4 regions of the Pantoea stewartii genome follow, and region 4 is predicted to be linked to each of the others. Evidence: riboswitches for the same ligand, from Rfam matches in the RefSeq annotation. Region 4 holds a riboswitch; each other region holds the start of a gene.
What was found. Region 4 has a riboswitch for thiamine pyrophosphate ahead of thiC (phosphomethylpyrimidine synthase ThiC). Riboswitches for the same ligand answer to the same signal wherever they lie in the genome.

Region 1: another riboswitch for thiamine pyrophosphate. It lies ahead of G5574_RS22305 (FAD-dependent oxidoreductase); the one in region 4 lies ahead of thiC (phosphomethylpyrimidine synthase ThiC).
Region 2: another riboswitch for thiamine pyrophosphate. It lies ahead of thiM (hydroxyethylthiazole kinase); the one in region 4 lies ahead of thiC (phosphomethylpyrimidine synthase ThiC).
Region 3: another riboswitch for thiamine pyrophosphate. It lies ahead of thiB (thiamine ABC transporter substrate binding subunit); the one in region 4 lies ahead of thiC (phosphomethylpyrimidine synthase ThiC).

What each region holds. Positions count from the first base shown of each region.
Region 1 is NZ_CP049116.1:187,349-191,840, forward strand. It holds gene G5574_RS22285 (ABC transporter ATP-binding protein) at 1-402, shown strand, start outside; gene G5574_RS22290 (helix-turn-helix domain-containing protein) at 415-963, opposite strand; gene G5574_RS22295 (AzlC family ABC transporter permease) at 1,066-1,731, shown strand; gene G5574_RS22300 (AzlD domain-containing protein) at 1,728-2,048, shown strand; TPP riboswitch at 2,126-2,245, shown strand; gene G5574_RS22305 (FAD-dependent oxidoreductase) at 2,384-3,328, shown strand; gene thiS (sulfur carrier protein ThiS) at 3,313-3,510, shown strand; gene G5574_RS22315 (thiazole synthase) at 3,513-4,271, shown strand; gene G5574_RS22320 (HesA/MoeB/ThiF family protein) at 4,281-4,492, shown strand, end outside.
Region 2 is NZ_CP049115.1:1,226,363-1,230,854, reverse strand. It holds gene ahpF (alkyl hydroperoxide reductase subunit F) at 1-751, shown strand, start outside; gene G5574_RS05815 (AEC family transporter) at 800-1,759, opposite strand; gene G5574_RS05810 (hypothetical protein) at 1,851-2,048, opposite strand; TPP riboswitch at 2,349-2,445, shown strand; gene thiM (hydroxyethylthiazole kinase) at 2,480-3,268, shown strand; gene thiD (bifunctional hydroxymethylpyrimidine kinase/phosphomethylpyrimidine kinase) at 3,265-4,065, shown strand; gene G5574_RS05795 (GntR family transcriptional regulator) at 4,094-4,492, opposite strand, start outside.
Region 3 is NZ_CP049115.1:3,609,456-3,613,947, reverse strand. It holds gene G5574_RS17000 (MFS transporter) at 1-611, opposite strand, end outside; gene sgrR (HTH-type transcriptional regulator SgrR) at 865-2,526, shown strand; TPP riboswitch at 2,562-2,666, shown strand; gene thiB (thiamine ABC transporter substrate binding subunit) at 2,710-3,696, shown strand; gene thiP (thiamine/thiamine pyrophosphate ABC transporter permease ThiP) at 3,672-4,492, shown strand, end outside.
Region 4 is NZ_CP049115.1:3,065,656-3,070,147, forward strand. It holds gene thiE (thiamine phosphate synthase) at 1-109, opposite strand, end outside; gene thiC (phosphomethylpyrimidine synthase ThiC) at 110-2,032, opposite strand; TPP riboswitch at 2,119-2,218, opposite strand; gene rsd (sigma D regulator) at 2,352-2,855, opposite strand; gene nudC (NAD(+) diphosphatase) at 3,052-3,822, shown strand; gene hemE (uroporphyrinogen decarboxylase) at 3,863-4,492, shown strand, end outside.

The sequences.
Region 1 (4,492 bases), on a different replicon from region 4:
CAGGATCCTTCTGCGGTTTTTCCACCGGATATCACTATGGCCCAGATCATCGACGATCTGCTGCAGCGCCACACAATCCCGGTGAGGCGACGTGATGAGCGGATGCGGCAATTGGGGCTCGGACAGGCGTTGTTACACCGTCCGGCTTCAGGATTGTCAGGCGGTGAACTTCAGCGGTTTTCGCTGCTTCGGGCGATGTTGCTGAATCCCGTGTTCCTGTTTGCCGATGAACCCACGTCGCGTCTCGATCCTGTGGTTCAGCAACAGACGCTGGCCTTACTGACTGATCTGGCCATGCAGCAACGCTGCGCCATTCTGCTGGTCAGTCATGATCTCACGCTACTTGAGAGGAGTGCACATCGGGTCATTTCCCTTGATGCGATTAGCCTGCCTGATGACTGAGGCAGAGCACCCTCAGATGTGCTCCATGACCAGCACGGCCAGCGTATCCGGCTCCAGCGCACGAAAAATATGTTCAGTGTCGCCGGGATAGCTGATGTAGTCGCCCGGTGCCAGTTCGACGGGCGAGTCTGTGGGCCCGACCAGCGCGCGTCCCTGAGTCAAGATGAGATGCTCAATGGTGTTCGGCGAATGCGGTTGCGAGCGGCGCTCGCTGCCGGGCTGGATGTTTAGCAGATAGATATCCCGTCGCGCGCCGGGCGGACAGGTTGCCAGCAGGACGGCTTTATAATCCGCCTGCTCGGCGGCAACGGCAGGGCCTTCACCGCGACGAATAACCTGCAGGCGGTTCGCTTCCGGCTCCATCAGGCGGGCAAACGGAATATTCAGGGCAACGCAAAGTGACCACAACGTCTCAATGCCAGGATTACCGTTCCCCGCCTCAAGTTGAGAGAGGGTCGATTTTGCTATGCCGGCCCGACGCGCGACTTCTGCAAGTGTCAGTCCTGCCCGCTGGCGCTCTCTGACTAAACTGCTGGCGATAATATCAATGGGTGTACTCATCCTGCATCCTGTTAGTTATAGCGAACATATCGTTCATCTTGTAATGCTGCTGCGGTCCGTTCATTATAATGGGTATATCGTTCGTTATGGGATCTAATCGTGATGCTGGATAAAAAAGAGACGCTGGACAAGGGCGTGATAAAAGCCATTTTCCTTGTCTGTCTTGCCGATGGCATTGTTGGCCTGTCATATGGTTCGCTCGCTCTTGCAGAGGGTTTTCCGTTTTGGGTGCCGCTGGCGTTATCGACGCTGGTGCTGGCGGGGGCGTCGGAGTTCCTGTTTATCGGTATCGTGGCGGGCGGTGGCAGTCCTCTCACGGCGGCAGCGGCGGGGCTGTTGGTCAATGCGCGTCATCTTCCTTTTGGTATCACTGTCAAGGATTTGGTCGGTCAGGGCAGACGGGGTCTGCTAGGATGCCACATCATGAATGATGAAAGTGTCGTGTTTGGCATTTCCCAGCCTACGCTGGCGCAACGTCGCCAGGCATTCTGGATATGCGGCATCAGTATTGGCGTAATCTGGCCTGTGACCGTAATGGCTGGCGCGGCGATAGGGCAGTTTATTCCGAATGTGTCTGCTATCGGCCTGGATGCGGTCTTTCCCGCGATCCTGATTGCGCTAATCTTTCCTGCCTTACGCAAAGCGCGCACCCGCATTCCTGCTATGACTGGTGCGTTTTTGTCGCTGGTGGTCACGCCTTTCGTACCTGCCGGTATGCCCGTATTGTTTTCCTTGCTTGGCCTCTTTACATGGAGATCGCGCAAATGAATCACGCCATGATTATTGCAGGTATTGCGTTGCTGGCTGCTGGCACCTACGCCATCCGTTTCGCGGGTGTTAAACTCGGCAATCGTCTGCCCGTCAGTGAACGAACCCAAAATATGTTATCCGATGCTGCCACTGTACTGCTGCTTGCGGTTGCGGCAACCACCACGCTGTTTGAAGGCCAGCATTTTGCAGGGATGGCCAGAGTGCTGGGCGTCGGGTTTGCCCTGTTCCTTGCCTGGCGTAGAGCTCCGCTGATTTTCATTATTCTGGGCGCGGCCTGCATGACGGCGTTGTTGCGCTATATGGGTGTACCCTGAATGCGCTATTTATCTTGCCGGACCCGGCGATAAATTGCGTGTCAGCCTTGACGAACAGCGTCGCTTAAAATACAACTAGAACCCGTCAGGGGAGTCTCGCCAGAGAGACTGAGAGGCTAATAGCGCCATGCGCGGCTTAGCGACCCTTAGAACCTGACCCAGTTGATACTGGCGTAGGAAGACGGGCATCTGCGCATCGCGTAGATGCTTGCCGCAGAGCCTGTTTCTGTCAGGCTTGTGCTTTTTCCCTTCTTGTATCGCGGGTCTCTGAGAGCTAACAGAGAGGCCAATGTGACTATCCTTATTCCGTTTTTACCCCATCAGGATGGCGGACAATGAGCCGCTGGTCAGTGCTGGGCAGCGGTGTATCCGGACTCTGTATCGCGACGTTACTGGCCGAACACGGCGAAAAGGTTGAAGTCATTACGCAACCGAATTGTCAGGCGGCGTCCTACTGGGCTGGCGGCATGCTGGCACCCTGGTGTGAGGCAGAAAGTGCGCCTCAGCAGGTCGTTGAATGGGGACAGCACGCTGCAGCGTGGTGGGCAGCCCGCGTAAGTGGCGTTGAACAGCAGGGCACACTCGTACTCACGCCACCGCGTGACAGCGCCGAACTTACCCGGTTTGCCAGCATGACCCTAGCGCATCAGTGGGTTGCGCCAGGTGACATCGAACCCGCGCTGGAAAACCGCTTCGCCCGGGGATTATTTTTCCCGGCTGAAGCGCATCTCGATCCGCGTCAGGCAATGCAACAGTTACGTGCACGTCTGGTCAGCGCGGGCGTCAGTATTCACGCTGGCAATCCCAGCGGACGCATTATTGATTGCCGCGGTATTCATGCGCGTGAGGCACAGCCAGCCTTGCGTGCGGTGCGGGGCGAAATGCTAATCCTGCAAACGGATGAGATCACGTTTTCCCGACCTTTACGCCTGCTGCATCCCCGTTTTCCTTGCTATCTGGTTCCCCGGGCGCAGGGGCACTTTATGCTCGGGGCCACCATGGTTGAGAGTCAGGATACCAGCCCCATCAGCGCGCGCGCCATGATGGAGCTGCTGAGCGCTGCTTACAGCATTCATCCTGCGCTTGCCGAAGCGCGCATTATCGAAAGCGGGACGGGGTTACGTCCTGCTTATCACGACAACCTGCCCGACGTGCGTTATGAAAACGGTGTCTTTTCCATTAACGGCATGTATCGCCATGGCTTTTTGCTGGCACCGGTTATGGCCGAAAAGCTCATGCATCAACTTGCAACAGAGAGACTACTATGCGAATCGAACTAAATGGTCGTGCTATCGAGACGAAAGCCGGGACGCTTGCGGAGTTGTTAGAAGAGCAGGGCATTGACGCTGGCTGTGTGGCCAGTGCCCTCGATGGAACCTTTGTTCCCAGAGAGCGCTATGCCTCACAGTTGCTTGAGGCCAACTGCCGTCTGGAAGTGCTGTCGCCAATGCAGGGAGGTTGATCATGTTTTACGACTACAAGGGCGACTCCCGTTTTTTACTGGGTACGGCCGGTTATCCCTCACCGGATATTCTTCAGCAGGCTGTTGTGGCCTCCGGTGCGGATATCATCACGGTCAGTCTGCGTCGGGAAGGAAGTCAGGGTGGGGCCTTTCGCGATTTACTGAAAACGCTGAATAAGCGCGTGTTACCCAATACGGCGGGTTGCCATACCGTCAGGGAAGCCGTCACGACGGCGCATATGGCGCGCGAACTGTTTGCCACGCCGTGGATCAAACTGGAAGTGATCGGGCACGCGGATACCCTGCAACCGGATCCTTTCGCCCTGGTGGAGGCCGCCCGTATTTTATGTGCCGAAGGTTTTTATGTTTTTCCTTACACCACAGAAGATCTGATTGTGGGCGAAAAACTGCTGGAAGCGGGCTGTCAGGTGCTGATGCCCTGGGGCGCGCCCATTGGCTCGGGGCAGGGGCTACGCAATATTGACGGTTTACGCACCATGCGTGCCTGGTTTAAAGACGTTCCGCTGATCATTGACGCGGGGATCGGTGCTCCCAGCCAGGCGGCGCAGGCGATGGAGCTGGGCTTTGATGCCGTGTTGCTGAATACCGCCGTCGCGAAATCCCACGATCCGGTACGCATGGCGGGAGCGTTTGCCAGTGCCATTCAGTCAGGACATCAGGCGCGGTTGGCCGGCATGATGGAACGTCGGGATATGGCGGTCGCCTCCACGCCCGTTTTTGGTCTGGCGCAGTTCAGTTAAGGAGCGAAAATGTCGCGATATCAACGACAGACTATGTTGCCCGAAGTCGGGGATGAGGGGCAGCAGGCGCTGGCTGCAGCCCGCGTTCTGGTCGTGGGCGCGGGTGGACTCGCGTCAACCCTGTTGCCCCTGCTCGCAGGTGCCGGCGTGGGCTATATCCGGCTGTATGATCATGATGTCGTGACGCTGCATAATTTGCATCGCCAGACGTTGTTTACCGT
Region 2 (4,492 bases), 1.8 Mb from region 4:
GCGTGCCCACGTTGACGATTACAGTGTTGATGTGATTGACAGTCAGAGCGCGATTAAACTGATTCCGTCTGCGGCGAAAGGCGGCCTGCACGCCATTGAAACGGCGTCAGGTGCCGTACTGAAATCCCGTAGCATCATCCTGGCGACCGGCGCGCGCTGGCGCAACATGGGCGTACCGGGGGAAGAGCAGTACCGTACTAAAGGTGTGACCTATTGCCCGCACTGTGACGGTCCGCTGTTCAAAGGTAAACGCACTGCCGTCATCGGTGGCGGTAACTCCGGCGTGGAAGCGGCTATCGATCTGGCTGGTATCGTTGAACACGTCACATTGCTGGAATTCGCCAGCGAAATGCGTGCAGACAAAGTGCTGCAGGACAAACTGCGCAGCCTGAAAAACGTAGATGTGATCCTGAATGCACAAACCACCGAAGTGAAAGGCGACGGCAGCAAAGTTACCGGCCTGCAATATCTGGATCGCACCAACCAGACAACCCATGAACTGGCGCTGTCAGGCATTTTTGTTCAGATTGGCCTGCTCCCTAACACCACCTGGCTGGAAGGGGCGGTTGAGCGCAACAAGATGGGTGAAATCATCATCGATGCAAAATGCGAAACCAGCCTGAAAGGCGTTTTCGCAGCAGGCGACTGCACCACGGTGCCTTACAAGCAAATCATCATTGCCAGCGGTGAAGGGGCAAAAGCCTCGCTGAGCGCTTTTGATTACCTGATTCGCACCCAACCTGCACACTAAGTTTTTCCGGTGCAAAAGCCAGCCCTGTAACCTGTGTTACAGGGCTTTTTAGTATCCGGCCAGCGTCATTAACATCATCCACAACGGCGTGGTTATCGCGGCAAAAAGGGTGGAAAGCAACATACTGGCGGCCGTGGGGCCGGTAATCACGTTAAATTTCTGCGACATCAGGTAGACATTCACACCGACCGCCATCGACCCCAGCAGCACCACCACTTTACTTTCCAGCGCAGGCAGACCCGTCAGCCAGGCGATTGCCCAGACACACAGCGGCTGCAGAATCAGTTTCAACGCACAAATCGTGTAACTCTCTTTCAGGCCTTCCCGCACCCGGTAGTGCGCCAGGCTCATGCCGAGAGTGACCAACGATAAGGGTGCGGCGATGGACGCCAGCATGCGCAGCGGTTCAGCGGCGATGGCGGGAAGAGGCCGCTGCAACAGGCTCCAGGCGGTGCCTGATAAGATGCCAATAATTAACGGATTCCTGAGCACGCTAATCAAGGTGCGCTTAAAGCCCTGAAGGGAAAAACTGCCCTGTTTCGACCATTCCACCGAGACGGTGAGTAATGTCCAGAGGATCAGACTGTTAAATACCAGCACCAGCGCAACCGATGGCAAGGCACCGGGGCCCAGCAGGACGGTAGCGACCGGAATACCCAGCATAACGTTATTTGAAAAGACACCGCCTAGGGCAAAGACCGAACCGGCCACGCCATCCAGATGAAAAAGACGCGAGGCAAGGATTCGGCCCACGATAAACACCAGCAGACAACTGCCAAAGAATGCCAGAAGCAGGCGCACATCGACTGCGGGACTGTTGTAAAAGTCACTCATGATGCGAAACAGCATGCAGGGCAGGGCAACGTTAAAGACAAACCGGTTCATGCCTTCGCTGATGCTCAGCGGCCATTTGCCCCATTTCGTCAGGCAATAACCCAGGAAAATAAGAATAAACAGCGGGGCTGACAGGTAAATCTGGTGTCCTAATGTATCCAGCAGGAAGGGCATAAGCGTAAGCAGTCCAGTGACTCAGTAAGGGCAAGACTACCAAATTGCGTCGGCCGCGTAACCTGGCAAAACGTGTACCCGACCCGCGAATTTACCCCAGCCAGCGGCGCGCCTGGTCATCACTGATATCGCGATAATACACCCGATGGATAACCGCATCGCAACGCTGACAACGGGCAGAAAGATAAGTGGAATAATAGTGTCGGCCAGAAGGAGAAAGGGCACCCTGACGGGTAATGGTGATGTCAGTCCATCGGTGACGATGAGGGATAAGCGCTAAAAATCGCATCATGCTTCCTGTCAAGTATGAAGTGTTCTGGTAATTTTTAACTACGTGATATGAAGATTTATTGTTGCGATGTTGTAGGCAGGTGTTTGTTATTGCTGGGCATTCTGATAATGGTGAAGGATATAATTTACTTGCGTAAATACCTTTACTGCTCTGACGTGCAAATTTTAAGCCCGCAGCATTAAGCCTTTTTTCGTGCGGTGGGGAGTTGATCGGGATCATGTAAAAGTCTTGCCCGCCAGGTTGAAAAAAGAATAAGCACCTTGCTTAAATTTAGGGGCTTACTTATTCTTCTTTGCGTAACACGACTCGGGGTGCCCTTCTTTGTGAAGGCTGAGAAAAACCCGTATTACCTGATCTGGATAATGCCAGCGTAGGGAAGTCTGATGCCTGACCGCATTCGCCTTCTTGTCCGCCGGTTGGGAGTTCTTATGACACATCAACCGCACCATCTTTCTGATGCGCAATGCGCGCCCCTCCTGCAACAGTTTCGCCGTCAGTCACCGCTCGTGCACTGCATGACCAATGATGTGGTGCAAATGCTCACGGCTAATGTTCTGCTTGCTCTGAACGCGTCACCTGCCATGGTCATCGATCGCGAGGAAGCGCCGCAGTTCAGCGGTATCGCGGATGCACTGTTAATCAATGTCGGCACATTAACGCACGAACGCCAGCAGGCCATGGCCGCGGCAATCGAGGCGGCTAATCTGGCAGGCACGCCCTGGACGCTGGACCCGGTAGCGGTGGGCGCACTGACGTTGCGTACCCGGTTTTGCCAGCAGGTGCTGATGCAGTCGCCTGCCGTGATTCGCGGCAATGCTTCCGAGATTCTGGCGCTGGCCCAGCAGGCTGACGGCGGACGTGGCGTGGACAGCCAGCACGCCGCCGAAAGCGCCTTGCTGGCCGCCCAACAACTGGCGCGTGAGTATCAAACCTGTGTGGTGGTCACTGGCGAGGTGGATTATGCCACCGACGGAATGCGTACCCTGTCGATTGTCGGCGGATCGCCCTTAATGACGCGGGTGGTCGGCACCGGCTGTGCGCTGTCTGCGGTCGTCGCCGCCTTTGCCAGCCTGCCGGGTGACAGACTGGTCAATATCGCCAGCGCCTGTCGGGTGATGGCACTGGCCGGAGAGAAAGCCGCACAGGCATCAACCGGGCCGGGCAGCTTTGCACCAGCGTTTCTGGACGCGCTCTGGACACTGGAGGCCGCCCTGTGAAACGCATCAATGCTTTAACGATTGCCGGTACCGATCCCAGCGGCGGTGCCGGGATTCAGGCCGACCTGAAAACCTTCTCCGCACTGGGCGCTTACGGCACCAGCGTGATTACGGCCCTGGTGGCGCAAAATACCTGTGGCGTACAGTCGGTGTACCGTATTGATCCTGATTTTGTCAGCGCACAGCTGGATTCCGTTCTTGATGACGTGCGCATCGACAGTGCAAAAATTGGCATGCTGTCCGATGCGGCGATCGTGGAGCGGGTGGCGGTTGGCTTGCAGCGCCGGGCAATCCCGTTCGTGGTGCTGGACACGGTGATGGTGGCCAAGAGCGGCGATGCCTTACTGAGTCCTGATGCCATTGCCTGTGTCCGCGAGCGCCTGTTGCCACAGGTGTCACTGATCACACCTAATCTGCCCGAAGCCGCCGCGCTGCTCGAATGCCGTATGGCCAGCAATGAGAACGAGATGCTGACGCAGGGCGATGCCCTTCTGGCGCTGGGTTGTCAGGCCGTGCTGATGAAGGGCGGACATCTGGATCATGGCGAAAGTCCTGACTGGCTGATCACGCCAGCGGGGCGGCAACGGTTCAGCACGCCTCGGGTGAAAACGCGCCATACGCACGGTACCGGTTGTACGCTGTCTGCTGCGCTGGCGGCCCTGCGTCCACGGCACAGTGACTGGGCGGAGACGGTTAATGAAGCCAAAACCTGGCTACAACAGGCCCTGCTGACAGCCGATTCGCTGGAGGTGGGCCACGGGACTGGACCTGTGCATCATTTTCATCAGTGGTGGTAACGGCTTCGCTCAGCGATTGTACGGCGCGCTACTCAGCCTCGAACCAGTCACGGTTTTGCCTGATCACGGGCGCGAGCGAAAACATCATTGCCTGCAGATGGTGACGCAGGGCGGTTTCTGCCTGGTCCGCATCGCGCGCTTTCAGGGCGGCAAAAACGGCTTCATGTTGTTCGATCAGCGTTTCAGCGGGCGCGACCTGATTCAGGGTGAGATAGCGCACCCGGTCCATCGTCGCCTTGATGTTTTCAATGGTTTCCCATGCCAGCATACAGTCGATGCTCTCGGCAATCAGACGATGGAATTCATCGTCCAGGCTGAGAAACATCTGGCTGTCGCCCCGGGCGGCAGTGATGCGCTGGAGCTGCAGATTATGCTCCAGCGCCATCAGTCCGCGCTGGCTTGTTTCCCGCGCTGCGCGGCGTATCAC
Region 3 (4,492 bases), 540 kb from region 4:
GACTGCATCAGGGACGCGGTGCGCGGCACCGAGGGCACCGTGAACCAGATCAGCAGAAAACAGAGAAAAAACAGCCCGGCGGCCACGCTGAACAACGTGACAAAGCCAAAATTCAGCGCCAGCGCAAATGATAATGGCGGGCCAATCACCCAGGCCAGCGAGACCTGAGCACGCATGACAGAGCTGAACATCACCACTTCGCGCGAAGCACTGTCGGCATATTCACGCGCCAGGGCAAAAAGCTGCGGCATGGCGACATTCGCCAGCGACGACAGCAGTACGCCCAGCGTTATCAGCGTCAGATAATGGCGGGTAAAGGCGAACAGGAGCGCGTTTGCCAACGCCAGCATGCAGCACAGCAAGATGATATTGCGGCGATCGCCGACCCGGTCGGAACGTTTTGCGATCATCATGCTCACCACAATCCCGGCAACGGCATTGAGGGTAAAAAACAGCCCAACCCACAGCGGCGGCACCTGCACTTCTCGCGATAAAAACAGGCTCAGCGTCGGTGCCTGAAGCGCGCCCGCTACGCCGAGGATAAAGGCGGTCACCATAAAAGCGAAAAACACTGGATTGAAACGGCGCGAGAATGCTAACAAAGATTTCATGCCTTATCCCTGACAGAACAACAATAGAAACGGGAAGCGTGTCCCCCGACCATAACCTGCAACGTAAAAAAAACCAGCAGAATAACTCTGCTGGCAAAATCGTAGCACACTACTCAGAAGGGACGGGCATCGCTGCCGTCCATGTCAGAGCGCCATCCATCGCTGAATGCCTCCCGCTCTTCCAATGCGAGAAAGTTTGCCTCTAAAATAGGGCAGGAAAAACAGAGCAGGTTTCAGAGGGAGTTCCTCTTTTATGTCGTCATCACGTCTGAAGCAGCAGTTCATTCGTCTGTGGCAGAGCTGTCAGGGGCAATCGCAGGAAACCACCCTGGGTGAACTGGCCGACGCCCTGCACTGTTCACGTCGCCATATGCGGAACCTGCTTAACAGGATGCAGGAAGCCGGCTGGCTCACCTGGCAGGCGGAGGCCGGACGGGGCAAGCGATCCGTGCTCACCTTCTGCTACACCGGACTAACCTTGCAGCAGCAGCGCGCTGAAGACCTGCTGGAACAGGATCGTATTGATCAACTGGTGCAGCTTGTCGGCGATAAAGATCAGGTCAGACAGATGATCAGCGCGCATCTGGGCCGCAGTTTCCGGCAGGGAAAACATATTCTGCGCGTCCTCTACTATCGCCCTCTGCTCAATCTGCTGCCTGGATCGCCCCTGCGTCGGTCAGAAACCCATATCGCTCGTCAGATTTTTAGCGGTCTGACACGCATAAATGAGGAAAAAGGGGAAATCGAAGCCGATATCGCTCATCACTGGCAGCAACATTCGGATCGACACTGGCGCTTTTATCTACGTCCGGCTATCCGTTTCCATCATGGCCGGGAACTCGACATGGACGATGTGATTGCCAGCCTTGAGCGCCTGCGCCAGCATCCGCTGTTTTGCCATCTTCAGCGACTTGACTCCCCTGCCCCCTGGACGCTGGATATCTATTTAGATCAGCCCGACAGCTGGCTACCCTGGCTGTTGGGCAGCGTCAGCGCCATGATTCTGCCGCGCGAGTGGCCCGATATGCGCGATTTTGCCCGTCAGCCCATAGGGACAGGGCCCTATCGGGTCATCCGCAATCAGCAAAGTCAGCTGAAGATCGAAGCCTTCGACGACTACTTTGGCTATCGCGCCTTGATCGATGACGTGTCGGTATGGGTGCTGCCCGAGATCAGTGACGAAGTGGTTTATGCCGGTGTTCGCCTGCAGGGCGAACAGGCCGATGAGAAACAGGAAGAGAGTCGGCTTGAAGAGGGCTGCTACTTTTTACTGTTTGACCAGCGCTCCGCGAAGGCAGGCGAACCGGGCATTCGACGCTGGCTTAGCTTCCTGCTTAACCCCATCGCCTTACTGAACAATGCGGATCTGGGCTACCAGCGTTACTGGTTTCCTGCTTACGGCCTGCTGCCCCGCTGGCACCACCGGCGTGATTTGACACCGGTAGAAAAACCCGCAGGCCTGACACACCTGACGCTGACCGTTTATAACCAGCACATTGAGCACGTCAGTATCACCGATGCCTTGCGTCCACTACTGGCGCAACACGACGTGACGCTGGACGTGCGTGAGGTCAGTTATGAATCCTGGCATCAGGGCACAGGTGAAAGCGATATCTGGCTCGGCAGCGTCAACTTTACCCTGCCCCTGGACTATTCTCTGTTTGCGCTGTTATACGAAGTCCCGTTGTTGCAGCACTGCCTGCCGGTGAACTGGCAGCAGGATGCTGCGCGCTGGCGTGAGAAAACGCTCCCCCTTGCTGAATGGGCGAAACAGCTGGTTGAAAGCAACTGGCTTCATCCGTTGTTTCATCACTGGCTGCTGCTGGAAGGCCAGCGCAGTATGCGCGGGGTACGGATGAATACGCTGGGGTGGTTTGACTTTAAATCCGCCTGGTTTGCACCGCCCACGCTGTGATCCTTTCCCGGCGGGCATTAAATGACTAGAATGTGACGTTCTCAACGGGGTGCCTCTTTCCATCATGTCAGAGCGCTGAGATATACCCGTCGAACCTGAATCGGTTAATGCCGACGTAGGGATTTGAGAGGCAACTTTGCTCAGATCCTTTGCGACTCAACCCTGCCGCTATAGGAGCGCAAAGTGTTAAAAAACGTCCTGCCCGTGCTGCTGTTACTCTCTGCCCCGGTCTTCGCGGCCAAACCTGTCCTGACGGTTTACACCTATGATTCGTTTTCCGCTGACTGGGGACCCGGTCCGGCCGTTAAAAAAGCCTTTGAAACCCAGTGCGGTTGCGAACTGAAATATGTGGCCCTGGAAGACGGGGTTTCGCTGCTGAATCGCGTCCGTCTGGAAGGCAAGAACAGCAAGGCCGATGTGGTCTTAGGGCTGGATAACAACCTCCTGCAGGCCGCGCAACAAACCGGGCTGTTTGCCAAAAGCGACGTTGATACCGGTAAATTGCAGGTTCCCGGCGGCTGGAAGGACACCACCTTTGTGCCCTTCGATTACGGCTACTTCGCGTTCGTCTATAACATAAACACGCTGAAAAACCCACCAAAGAGCCTCAAAGAACTGGTCGAAAGCCCCGAAAAATGGCGCGTGATTTATGAAGATCCCCGCACCAGCACGCCGGGCCTTGGCCTGCTGCTGTGGATGCAAAAAGTCTACGGAGACAAGGCGCCTGAAGCCTGGCAAAAGCTGGCAAAGAAAACCGTCACGGTGACCAAAGGGTGGAGTGAAGCCTACGGTCTGTTTCTGAAAGGCGAGAGTGATCTGGTGTTGAGCTATACCACGTCGCCGGCTTATCACATTATTGAAGAGAAGAAGGATAACTATGCCGCGGCACCGTTTGCCGAAGGCAACTATCTGCAGGTGGAAGTGGCAGCCCGCCTGGCTAACAGCAAACAACCAAAACTGGCAGAGCAGTTTATGCAGTTCATGGTCACGCCCGCTTTCCAGAATACGATTCCAACCGGCAACTGGATGTACCCGGTGATCAAAACCGACCTGCCTGCAGGCTTTGCTTCACTCAGCGTGCCGAAGACGGCATTACAGTTTTCGCCTGAAGCCGTCGCCAGCCACCGTTCACAATGGGTCAGCCAATGGCAACGCGCCGTGAGTCGCTGATCCCCTTCTGGCTGATTCCGGGTTCACTCGCCACGTTGCTGCTCTGCAGCGTGGCGTTGTCAGCTTTTGCTGCACTGTGGATGGCGGCCCCGGCGACCGACTGGCGCGCGGTTCTGCAGGATACCTATCTGCATCATGTGATTGGCTTTTCATTTACGCAGGCGCTGCTCTCCGCCCTGCTCTCTTTGCTGCCGGCCATTCCGCTGTCCCGGGCTCTCTATCGACGCCGTTTTCCTGGCCGTCAGGGATTATTACGCCTGTGCGCCATGACGCTGGTCTTGCCGGTGCTGGTCGCGGTATTTGGTCTGCTCACTGTCTATGGTCGGGTGGGCTGGCTGGCCCGGCTTTGCGCCTGGCTTGGCGTGGACTATCACTTCTCGCCTTACGGGCTTCAGGGCATTTTACTGGCCCATGTTTTTTTTAACCTGCCGCTGGCCACGCGCCTGATGCTGCAGGCGCTGGAAAGCATTCCGGCCGAACAGCGTCAGCTTGCTGCACAGCTGAATATCCGTGGCTGGCATCACTTTCGGCTCCTTGAATGGCCGTGGCTACGTCGCCAGTTACTGCCTACCGGTGCGTTGATTTTCATGCTCTGCTTCGCCAGTTTTGCCACGGTGCTTTCACTGGGTGGCGGGCCGCGGGCCACCACTATCGAACTGGCCATTTTTCAGGCTTTAAGTTACGACTACGATCCGGGACGCGCCGCACTCCTGGCGTTGATTCAGCTTGGCTGCTGCCTGGTATTGGTGCTTCTCAGTCAGCGCTTCAGTCACGCCATTCCCGCTGGCAACACGCA
Region 4 (4,492 bases):
GCAGCTGAATCGTGCGCACCCCGGCATCCAGTAAGCGTTCGATCCATTCAACGCTGTCGACCACCGGATACAGCCCTAATCGCGGCGCGGTAGCGGGAAAGGCGTTCATTTACTCCTCCTTAATCGCTGTGGCGGGATGGTAGAGTTCACCGCCCCGTTCACGGAAATGATCAGACATCTGCGCCATGCCAACCTCAATAGCCTGCGCTTCCGCTTCCTGTCTGGCAGCATAGTCACGCACTTCCTGCGTGATCTTCATTGAGCAAAACTTAGGGCCGCACATTGAACAGAAGTGGGCGACTTTACCCGATTCCTGTGGCAACGTTTCATCGTGATAGGCCCGGGCTGTATGAGGATCCAGCGCCAGATTGAACTGATCTTCCCAGCGAAATTCGAAGCGCGCTTTCGACATGGCGTTGTCGCGGATCTGCGCCCCCGGATGGCCTTTGGCCAGATCGGCAGCATGCGCGGCGATCTTGTAAGTGATTAACCCCTGTTTCACATCCTCTTTGTTTGGCAGGCCAAGATGCTCCTTCGGCGTGACGTAACACAACATCGCGCAGCCAAACCAGCCAATCATGGCGGCACCGATGCCAGAGGTAAAATGATCGTAGCCCGGCGCAATGTCGGTCGTCAGTGGGCCCAGAGTATAAAACGGCGCTTCATGGCAATGTTCCAGCTGCTCTGTCATGTTGCGACGGATCATCTGCATCGGGATATGGCCGGGGCCTTCGATCATCACCTGTACGTCATATTCCCAGGCTATTTTTGTCAGTTCACCCAGCGTGTGCAGCTCAGCGAACTGTGCTTCGTCGTTGGCGTCCTGAATCGATCCGGGGCGTAATCCGTCGCCCAGTGACAAAGCGATATCGTAGGCTGCGCAAATTTCACAGATGTCGCGGAAGTGTTCATAGAGAAAGCTCTCTTTGTGATGAGACAGGCACCACTTCGCCATAATGGAGCCACCACGGGACACAATACCGGTCAGGCGTTTTGCAGTCATGGGAACGTAGCGCAGCAGCACACCCGCATGGATAGTAAAATAATCCACGCCCTGTTCGGCCTGCTCCAGTAACGTATCGCGGAAAATGTCCCAGTTCAGGTTTTCAGCCACACCGTTGACCTTCTCCAGTGCCTGATAAATCGGAACAGTGCCGATGGGAACAGGACTGTTACGCAGAATCCATTCACGGGTTTCATGAATATAGCGTCCGGTCGACAGATCCATGACCGTGTCCGCGCCCCAGCGTGTGGACCAGACCAGCTTTTCTACTTCTTCTTCAATAGACGAGGTCACCGCTGAGTTACCAATGTTGGCATTCACCTTCACGAGAAAGTTGCGTCCAATGATCATCGGTTCGGATTCGGGATGGTTGATATTGGCCGGAATAATGGCGCGGCCAGCGGCCACTTCCTGGCGTACAAACTCGGGGGTAATGTTTTCGGGCAGATGGGCACCAAAGCTGTGGCCCGGATGCTGTTGCAGAAGTACCTCACCACGAATGCGCTCACGGCCCATGTTCTCCCTGATGGCGATGAACTCCATCTCTGGCGTGATGATTCCCCGACGCGCGTAATGTAACTGGGTCACACAGCGGCCGGCTTTAGCACGGCGCGGCGTTGGCAGATGTTCAAAGCGCAGGTGATCCAGTCCGTCATCAGCCAGTCGCTGCTGCGTATACGCCGAGCTAATCTGCGTCAGTTTTTCGCTGTCGTCGCGCTCTTCAATCCAGCGAGCACGCAGTTTATCCAGTCCGCGATGCACGTCGATTTTTGCTGCCGGATCGCCATAGGCACCGGCGGTGTCATAAACCGGCACAGGCTCATTTTCCTGGTAAACGGGCTCATCTTTACTGCCGCCGGTCAATGTAGGGCTAAGCTGGATTTCGCGCATGGGGACACGAATGTCGTCACGACTGCCGGTCAGCCAGATACGTTTTGAGTTGGGAAAGGCACTGCCACCCTGCAGGGAATCAATGAATTCCTGTGCCTGAGCACGTTGTTCGCGACGGGTCGTTTTCGTAGTAGACATAGCAATATTCCAGTAAGTGGGAAGGTTGCTTGTCCGGAGTTCGGAAGGAGTAACGGCACAGCGGGCACCCTGAGTGCGGCGTACCGTAAAAATTTACTCTTGTTCCCTTCGCAGGTTCTAACCTGATCAGGTTCCGCGGATCCCGAATTAACGGTCTCAGCCCAATGGGCACTCCGACAAGATTTGGTTTAACGGTTAATCAGGTCCCGCAAGGACGTGCAACCGTCAAACCCTGACTAACATAAAACAGATGTTTTAAAGCCCACTCAGCATAAGGGGGCTTTTTATGAATCACAAGTTATTTACATTTGCGGCCCTGTTAAGCAGGGCGGGCAATTTCACTATCGTTCGCCACGGGCGGAGTCAGGTGATTGTCCCATGCCATTTGGATAAGCTTGTCTTCAAGGGTAAAACGCGCCTCAAGAGCTTCGCCGACTTCTGACAAGGCGTGCTGAAACGTCACATAGTTGTCGTCGTCGATGGCCTGTTGCAGGTGGCTGTCATACAACTGCATCAACTGCTCGGTATTGGCTTCCAGCGACGGGTAAATCTGCGCGGCAGCCAGCAGCGGACTGGTGCCGTCCATCTCTGCAATCAAACGCTGGTAAAGGCTAAAGTGACCGGATGAAAGATAATCGACCAGCGTGTGGCAAAAGTTATCCAGTGCCTGCTCGTCCAGGCGAGTCAGCGCTTCTTTTTTTGGCTTGATGCCGACCAAATGGTAATAAGAAACCAACAGCTGGCGGCGAGCTGCCAGCCATGAATCTACCAGTTCATTACTGCCACCTACGCGTTGGGTCAGAACGTCTAACTGGTTAAGCATAGTTAACTCCGTATGCGTTATGCACCTTCATATTTCAGATTAGCGATGCGCCAATTGCGCTTGTTCTCCGCGAACCTGTCGGGATAAATAAGCGTGCTGTCGTCTTGCAACCAGAATTATTTGGGTATAGTTGTTCATCTACACACTTAACATCGGGACTTCAGCGTGCGGGTTGACGCTAAGGATGACGAAATAAATGCAATGCGAAATTTCAAGCGTAGACGCTGGATGGTGGATTGTCAGTAGTGAACAGAAAATTTGGTTACCGCAAGGCGATTTACCTCACGGAAACGCACAGCAGTTTGGCCTGACCGGGCACCAGGGGCGCGTGATTGGCGAATGGCAGGGAGAGAAGGTCTGGCTGATTTGTGAAACGCGTTCGTCAGATATGTTGTCGTTGCGCCAGTTACTCAACGAAGATCCGGGCCTGTTTCAGCTGGCCGGGCGCGGGGTGCAGTTAGCAGAGTTTTACCGATCCCATCGCTGGTGCGGCTATTGTGGTCATGAGATGCATGCCAGTAAACGCGAATTTGCCTGCCTGTGTAGCCATTGCCGTGAACGTTATTACCCACAAATTGCGCCCTGTATTATCGTTGCTATCCGCCGTGGAGATGAGATCCTGCTGGCCAACCATGCGCGTCATCGTAATAACATTTACACTGTGCTGGCCGGGTTCGTTGAAGTCGGTGAGACCATTGAACAGGCGGTTGCACGCGAAGTGATGGAAGAGAGCAACGTGCGCGTGAAGAATGTCCGTTATGTCACTTCCCAGCCCTGGCCTTTCCCGCAGTCCTTAATGATGGCCTTTATGGCGGAGTATGACGGCGGCGACTTACAGCACGACGGTAAAGAGCTGTTGGATGCCGGATGGTTCCGTTTTGATGCGCTGCCTTTACTGCCTCCACCTGGCACCGTTGCCCGTCGATTAATTGAAGATACCGTTGCCCTCTGCCGCGCTGAGGCGTGAGAGTGCTACACTACTCGCTTGATACCGAGAGAGTCCTGACATGAGTGAACTGAAGAACGACCGTTATTTGCGCGCCCTGTTACGCCAGCCTGTCGATGTTACCCCCGTATGGATGATGCGCCAGGCCGGACGATATTTGCCGGAATATAAAGCCACGCGTGCCCAGGCGGGCGACTTTATGTCGCTGTGTAAGAATGCCGAGCTGGCCTGCGAAGTCACCCTGCAACCATTGCGTCGCTACAAGCTCGATGCGGCCATCCTCTTCAGTGATATTCTCACCATTCCTGATGCGATGGGATTAGGGCTGTACTTCGAAACGGGGGAAGGTCCATGCTTTTCAAACCCCGTAACCTGCCGTGCCGATGTCGATCGCCTGCCTGTTCCCGATCCTGAACAGGAACTGGGTTACGTGATGAATGCCGTACGGACCATCCGTAAGAACCTTAATGGTGAGGTGCCCTTAATTGGTTTTTCAGGCAGTCCGTGGACGCTGGCAACCTATATGGTAGAAGGCGGCAGTAGTAAGGCCTTCACCAAAATTAAAAAAATGATGTACGCCGAACCTGCCACATTGCATGCCATGCTGGATAAGCTGGCCGACAGCGTTATTCTCTATCTCAACGCTCAGATCCGCGCCGGGGCGCAGTCAGTCATGGTGTTTGACACCTGG